3 regions of the Sphingobium sp. WR1 genome follow, and region 2 is predicted to be linked to each of the others. Evidence: riboswitches for the same ligand, from Rfam matches in the RefSeq annotation. Region 2 holds a riboswitch; each other region holds the start of a gene.

Region 1 (2,264 bases), on a different contig from region 2:
GCCCCAGATCCTGCGGGACAGCCGCTTCCTCGATCCCATGGGTTTCGCGGAAGATGACATGCATGGCGGCGGATCAGCCCTGAAGGACCGCCCGGATCGCGTCGGCGTCGATACGATCATGCTCCGCGATCACGACCAGTTGCGTCGCCCGCGCCTCGCCCGGCCGCCAGGGCCGGTCATATTGGTGCCGCACGCGCGCGCCCACCGCCTGCACCAGCAGCCGCATCGGCTTGCCCGCGACGGCGGCATAGCCCTTCACCCGCAATATCTGCTGCTCGCGCGCCAGCCGCTCGATGCGGGCGGCCAGATCGGCCGGATCGGCAATGGCGCCCAGCGTGACGACGATGCTGTCGAAATCCTCATGCTCATGATCCTCTTCGCCATCATGGTGCGAGGGACGCGCGGCCAGATCATCCTCCGCCGCCGCGCCCACGCCCAGCACGACGCGCGGGTCGATCACCCCGTCGACCAGCTCGACCACCGGCAGCGGCCGGGGCGTTTCCGCCGCGATCACGGCGCGCGCGGCGGCCACGCCTTCCGGCCCGGCCAGATCCGCCTTGGTCAGCAGCACCATGTCGGCGCACGCCAGCTGATCCTCGAACACTTCGGACAGGGGTGTTTCATGATCGATGCCGGGATCGGCGCGGCGCTGCGCATCCAGCGCCTCCAGATCGGGCGCGAAACGGCCGTCCGCCACCGCCTCCGCATCGGCGAGCGCGATCACGCCGTCGACGGTGATGCGCGACCGGATCGCCGGCCAGTCGAACGCCTTCAGCAACGGCTTGGGCAATGCCAGCCCCGATGTCTCGATCAATATATGGTCGGGCCGCGGCTCCAGCGCCAGCAGCGCCTCCACCGTGGGAATGAAGTCGTCGGCCACGGTGCAACAGATGCAGCCATTGGCCAGCTCGACGATATTTTCCGCCGGGCAATCGGGGATGGCGCAGCTTTTGAGGATGTCGCCATCGACCCCCAGCGTGCCGAATTCGTTGACGACGACGGCCAGCCGCCGCCCGCCCGCGCTGCGGATCAGATGGCTGATGAGCGTGGTCTTGCCCGCACCCAGAAAGCCGGTGACGATAGTGACCGGCAGCTTGGCCAGATCAGACATGATATTCTCTCCCGCGCCGAACGACGACGGGCAGGGGCTTGCCGACGCCCTTCACGGACGCCAGCCGGCGCGCGACGACGGGCGGGCGCGACCGCGCCCGGCATCCCGCACCGTGCAGCCCCAGCCGCACGATTTCGTCGCTCAGACGGAAAACTACCGTGCCGTGACCATCCCCTGGACCAAGGCAAGAGCGACCAGACGCCGGCAGGTCTCCTGGCTCGCGGGTCAAGGCTTGATGCACGCCTTCCCAGACCTTCCGGTCCAGTGGCCGCCCCGACAAAAAGGGCACGTGCATCGCGCTCGCCGCTTACAGTTGCAGGGACAGCCGCGGAATTGAAGGTCAAACCCTCTCACCGCATTCCCATTGAAGCCCCTTGCGGGGCACCGGCGCGATCAACAGCCGATGGGATATCCCATCGACCATCGGGTGCATAGCTGCGCTTTGGCGCATTGCCAAGCGGCACGCCCGACACGGCGTCTACCTTCCTTCGTGACGGGCCAAAAAGGGCGTGACGGTCATCCCGCCACGCCCTTTCCTGCGACCCCGGAGGGGGTTTGAAATATTCCCCTCCTGGCGGAACACCCGGCGATTCGGAAAGGGCGGCCGAAGGCTCAGGCCAGCTGCGTTTCCAGCTCGCCCAGCACGCGATAGCAGTCGAACACCTTGGCGACGCTCGAATTGGGATCGCGGCCTTCGCGGATCGCGCTGATGAACTCGCGGTCCTGCAATTCGATGCCGTTCATCGACACCGCCACCTGGCTGACGTCGATCGGTTCTTCCTTGCCCGTGAACAGATCGTCGTAGCGCGCGATATAGGTGGCGCTGTCACCGATATAGCGGAAGAAGGTGCCGAGCGGCCCGTCATTGTTGAAGCTCAAGGACAGGGTGCAGATCGCGCCCGTCTCGCTCTTCAACTGGATCGACATGTCCATGGCGATACCCAGGTCAGGATGGATCGGCCCCTGCATGGCGTGCGCCGACACGATCCTGCCGGCCTGATAGGCGAACTGGTCGACCGTGTGCGCGGCATGGTGCCAGAGCAGATGGTCGGTCCAGGACCGCGGCTCGCCCTTCGCATTGATATTCCTGCGGCGGAAGAAATAGGTCTGCACGTCCATCTGCTGGACGTTGAATTCGCCCGCCTCGATGCGG
Region 2 (2,264 bases):
CGGGCTTGAGATTGGGATTGCCGATCTCGCAGCAGGGATCGTTGCCGTAAAGCTGCGATGCGTCCGGCAGGATGAAGGACGTGCCGCCATTGGCTTCCATGAAGAAGGCGCTGCTGAAATCATAGCGACCCGAGGCGTTCCAGATCGTCTTCTTGGCGCCGCCGGTCTTGTTGTAGCGCAGTCCCGCCGCCAGCTTGCCCTTCGCCGACAATTCGTCGGTGGTGCGGACCTGGAAGATGCCGGCATGGACCTTTTCATTGGTCGGCGCGATCAGCAGGACGTCGTCGCGGCCGTTGAAACTCTGGAAATCATAGCCAAGAAGATATTCGAGACCCGGATGCAGGTGCAGCTTGACCACGGCGCTGCCGCCCCAGTCCTGATAGCCCCAGAATGTTCCAGCCGGGTAGACCACGATTGGCGGTCCCGATGGAATGGGGTTGCGGATCTGGACATAGGCCGTCTTCCAGTCGTGGAAATAGCCCTTCAGGAAGAACTGGATGCCATCGTCCGCGGTATAGTCGAGGCGGGCGCTGGCGATTTCCTCATTGCGATCGTTCCGGCTTTCCCTGATCCGGGTCGCCGACAGATTGTCGAGCTTTGCCTCGGTGTGCTGATATTGCAGGTTCAGCGCCAGGTCGGGCGTGAACTCATATTGATATTTGACGCCGGCCGACCAGAGGTCGTGCCCAAGCTTGGTATCGGTCAGGCTGGGCTGATAGGCGCTGAACGGCGTATAGCCTTCAGACTGGCTGCGCGAGGCATAGGCGACGAAGCGATGTCCGTTGACACCGCCGCGGACATAGCCGTCGAGCGTCGTGCCGGCGCGGCTGTCGATACCGGCGTTGACCTGACCGTTGAAATCGTCGGTGAAGCTGCGGGTCACGACATTGATGATGCCGGCGGATGCCTGCGTCCCGTAAAACAGGCTCTCACCGCCCTTGAGCACCTCGATCCGCTCGATCATGCTGGCTGGCAACGTGTCGTTGGGTGAGGTGCCGCCATAGAGGCGGTTGTTGAGGCGGATGCCATCAAGCGTGAAAAGAACGTCCTGCGTACGCGATCCCTGGAGAGACACATCGACATAGGTGAAGGGACCGTTGCGCGAGCGGATATAAAGGCCGGGCACGCCTTCCAGCACTCGGGCCAGATCGACTGCCCCGCTGTCCTTGATGCGCTTTTCGTCCAGCGTCACGATGTCATGGCCGTAACCGGACAGCTCTTGAGGCAGCGTTTCTTCAAGGCTCTGGCCGGTGACGACGATGCTTTCGCCATCGGATATTGCTTCTTCGGCATGGGCCATCCCGACCATTGTCGCGAAAGCGATGGTGGACGCGGTTATGCAAAATATCTGTGTTATGGATTTCATGTTCGAACCCCCAAAATCTGACATCGGGAGCTTTCCGCTCTCCACTGCCGTCGCAAGTTACGAACGGTCCGACACCGTGACGGAAAACCTCCGTAACGGTTGCAAGGGCGTGAGCCGGACGCAGGCAAGCGACCGGCGCAATGCGCCGTTGCGGCCAGGCCGCCACCTTATTTGCCGCTCGAACGGAGTTCACCGTGCCTTGGCCATCCCCTGGACCAAAGCAAGAGCGACCAGACGCCGGCAGGTCTCCTGGCTCGCGGGTCATCGCTTGATGCACGGCCTTCCCAGGCCTCGCATGACTTAGCGTCCGGCCCAGTGGCTAGCGGCGTGGGACGCTTTGCCCCGCCGCGCATGTGCATCGCGCTCGCCGCTTACAGTTGCAGGGACAGCCTCGGATTGGGATGGAATTCCATACGGAAGGCCATCCGCACCGCGTTCCCTATTAAGTCCCTTTCGGGACACCGGCGCGATCTTGTATCCGGCAAAGCCCAGAGCCGTGCCGAACGCGGGGCTGTTACAGCGAGCGGCCGGGCGCCGCAAGAGATCAGTTGTTCGGCACGATCGATTGCAGGCGCCACATGCGGTTATAGGACAAGGTAACGGCGCAAAGCGGTGCCAGATCGATTGCGAGCGCGGCGCTTTGGGTTAGGCCCAGCATGTGGATGAGTGCCGCGCGAATCATCATGGGATGCGTGATCGCGCATATGCCCCGGTCATCATGGACCAACCGATCCAGCCAACGTCCGATCCGCTCTTGAGCGAACGGCAGGGTTTCGCCATCGGGCGCGCCATTCGCGGGATCGCCCAGCCATGCAGCCAATGATTCAGGCTCCTTCTCATGGATATCTGCGAAGCTCAGCCCCGCCCATCGCCCGGCACCCATGTCCGCAAGCGACTC
Region 3 (2,264 bases), on a different contig from region 2:
GGTCGCGCCGATCGTCGCCCAGCCGCCGACGCTCTGTTCAAGCCCGACTTCCCAGCCTTCGGATTTTTCCGGCTTCAGGTTCGCGTTGCCGATATAGGTGCCGTCCATATAGCCGTAGAGTTCATAATAGCCGGGATTCTTGACGCCCGTGCCATAGGCGGCGCGGATGCGCGTGCCGGTCGGCAGCGCATAGCTGCCCTGAACGCGCCAGGTGGTGGTATCTTCGAAGCGGTTATTATCGTCGTAACGCACCGACCCGCCCAGCGAGAGGGGGCCGGCGGTCAGTTCATATTGGCCAACCAGGCCCAGATTGTCGGTATGACGCTTGCCCTGGAAGACAAAATCGGATGGCGTCGTGTTTTGGAAACTTTCCCGCTCCACATCGACCGCGCCGGTGATGCGGTGCGTCACCGCCTCCGTGCCCAGCGTCAGGCTGGAGGTGAGGGAGCCTTTGTAGCGGCGGCCCTTGTCGCCATAGTCGAAGCCGAAGGCGTTATACCCCTTGCGGGTGGTGTCGGCGAACTGGCCCGACAAGGTGCTGATCCAGCGCCCGTCCAGCCCCGTGACCTGCGCGGACAGCAGGCCATAGAGCGCTTCGTTGCGATAGCGCACGCCGGGGCTGTCGACGGTATAGCCGAAAAGCGGGCTGGCCGGATCGAACTCGCTATTGTTGGTGTCCGCCCTGGTCAGACTGTAGCGCAGCACGCCGGTCAGCTTGAGGGCGTCGGTCGGCGTCCAGTTGAGCTTGGTGCTGGCGCCCAGGCTTTGCGAGCCGATGTCCCGGCTGCCGCCGCGCGCGGTCGGATAGCCGTCCGTGTCATAATAGGAGGCGGACAGCGCATAGTCGAAGGCGTCGCTCGCGCCCGCGATCCGCGCCGCGCCGCTGACCGTGCCGAAGGAGCCGCCCTCCGCCCGCGCGCTGATACCCGGCGCTTCCCGGCCCGACAGGGTGATATAGTTGATCACGCCCCCGATCGCGTCGGAACCGTAGAGCGAGGATTGCTGGCCGCGCAATATCTCGATCCGGGCGGCGGGATCGGCGATCAGCGTGCCGAAATCATATTCGCCATAATAGGGGTCGGCCGCCTCTATGCCGTCGATCAGCACCAGCACATGATTGGCTTCGCTGCCGCGCAGGCGGATTTGCGTCTGACCGCCGACCCCGCCGATGCGGCTGACGGCGATGCCCGGCACGTCGCGCAGCACGTCGGACACGACGCGGGTTTGCCGCGCCTCCAGCGTGGCGGCGTCGATCACGGTGACGGACGCGCCGAGCTGGCTGGCCCTGACGCCCTCGCCGGAACGGGACGCGGTGACGATGATCTCGTCGCCCGGCGGCGTGCCCGGCTCGCCATCGGGCGTTTGCGCCAGTGCGGGCGTCGCCGCCGCCATGGCAATCAGGGAAATGGTCGTAACGAACTTCATGGAAGGCCCCCTTCCGAACACCGGCAACGAAGGCGGGGCCTGCCGATGCGCCTATCGCGATCGACCGGCGCAGGGCTGGCGAGCCGGCGTCATTGCGCTCGACCAGCCTGCGCCGAAGCGGCCCGCGCCGCTTGGTCGTCGCTCGACGGACATCCTTCCGTGCCCCGGCCTTTCCCTGGACCTGGGACATGAGCGACCCACGCCGGCTGGTCTCCTGGCTCGCGGGTCGTCGCTTGATGCACACCTTCCCAGGTTTCCCCAGTGGCTGTCCCGGATCGGCCCGGAACCCGTGCATCGCGCTCGCCGCTTACAGTTGCAGGGACAGCCCTGGATTTGCCGGCTTTCTGGAAAGCCGCCTCACCCTGTTCCCATTCAAGCCCCTTGCGGGGCACCGGCGCGATCATGCGGGACGCATCTGCGCCCCACATGATCGCCCTTAGCGCAGCTTGCGATTTTCGCAATCGGCTTTCGCTTTTGCTGTGGGAAGCGGGGCTATCGACCCAGGGCCCGAAGACGTGCGCAGCCCCTTTTCCTTTGCAAAGACGGTGAAAAACCACAAAGGGGGCAAGTCGAGGGGGCACCATGAAGAAACATTGTCTGTCCATCCTGTTGCTGATTGTGCCCACCGTCGCCCGGGCCGAAGCGCCGGGCGACGCGCCATCCATCGTCGTGACGGGCGCGGGGCTGGACCTGCCGCCTGGCACGCCGGCCTATGGATCGGTGGTGATCGACCGGCAGCGGTTGATGGACAGCGCGTCGGGGCGGATCGAGAGCGTGCTGGGCGATGTCGCCGGATTCCAGCAGTTCCGTCGGTCCGACAGCCGATCCTCCAACCCGTC

Evidence for each region. Region 2 has a riboswitch for cobalamin ahead of AC58EF_RS13180 (TonB-dependent receptor plug domain-containing protein). Riboswitches for the same ligand answer to the same signal wherever they lie in the genome.
Region 1: it holds a riboswitch for cobalamin, as region 2 does, so the genes downstream of both, cobW (cobalamin biosynthesis protein CobW) here and AC58EF_RS13180 (TonB-dependent receptor plug domain-containing protein) in region 2, are expected to answer to the same signal.
Region 3: it holds a riboswitch for cobalamin, as region 2 does, so the genes downstream of both, AC58EF_RS11050 (TonB-dependent receptor plug domain-containing protein) here and AC58EF_RS13180 (TonB-dependent receptor plug domain-containing protein) in region 2, are expected to answer to the same signal.

Annotation. Positions count from the first base shown of each region.
Region 1 covers NZ_JCATID010000007.1:180,748-183,011, reverse strand. Annotated here, with positions in the region: gene cobN (cobaltochelatase subunit CobN) at 1-64, opposite strand, end outside; gene cobW (cobalamin biosynthesis protein CobW) at 74-1,111, opposite strand; cobalamin riboswitch at 1,298-1,515, opposite strand; gene AC58EF_RS11410 (Gfo/Idh/MocA family oxidoreductase) at 1,724-2,264, opposite strand, start outside.
Region 2 covers NZ_JCATID010000010.1:10,316-12,579, reverse strand. Annotated here, with positions in the region: gene AC58EF_RS13180 (TonB-dependent receptor plug domain-containing protein) at 1-1,366, opposite strand, end outside; cobalamin riboswitch at 1,589-1,847, opposite strand; gene AC58EF_RS13175 (histidine phosphatase family protein) at 1,911-2,264, opposite strand, start outside.
Region 3 covers NZ_JCATID010000007.1:91,560-93,823, forward strand. Annotated here, with positions in the region: gene AC58EF_RS11050 (TonB-dependent receptor plug domain-containing protein) at 1-1,425, opposite strand, end outside; cobalamin riboswitch at 1,613-1,835, opposite strand; partial or broken gene AC58EF_RS11055 (TonB-dependent receptor) at 2,008-2,264, shown strand, end outside.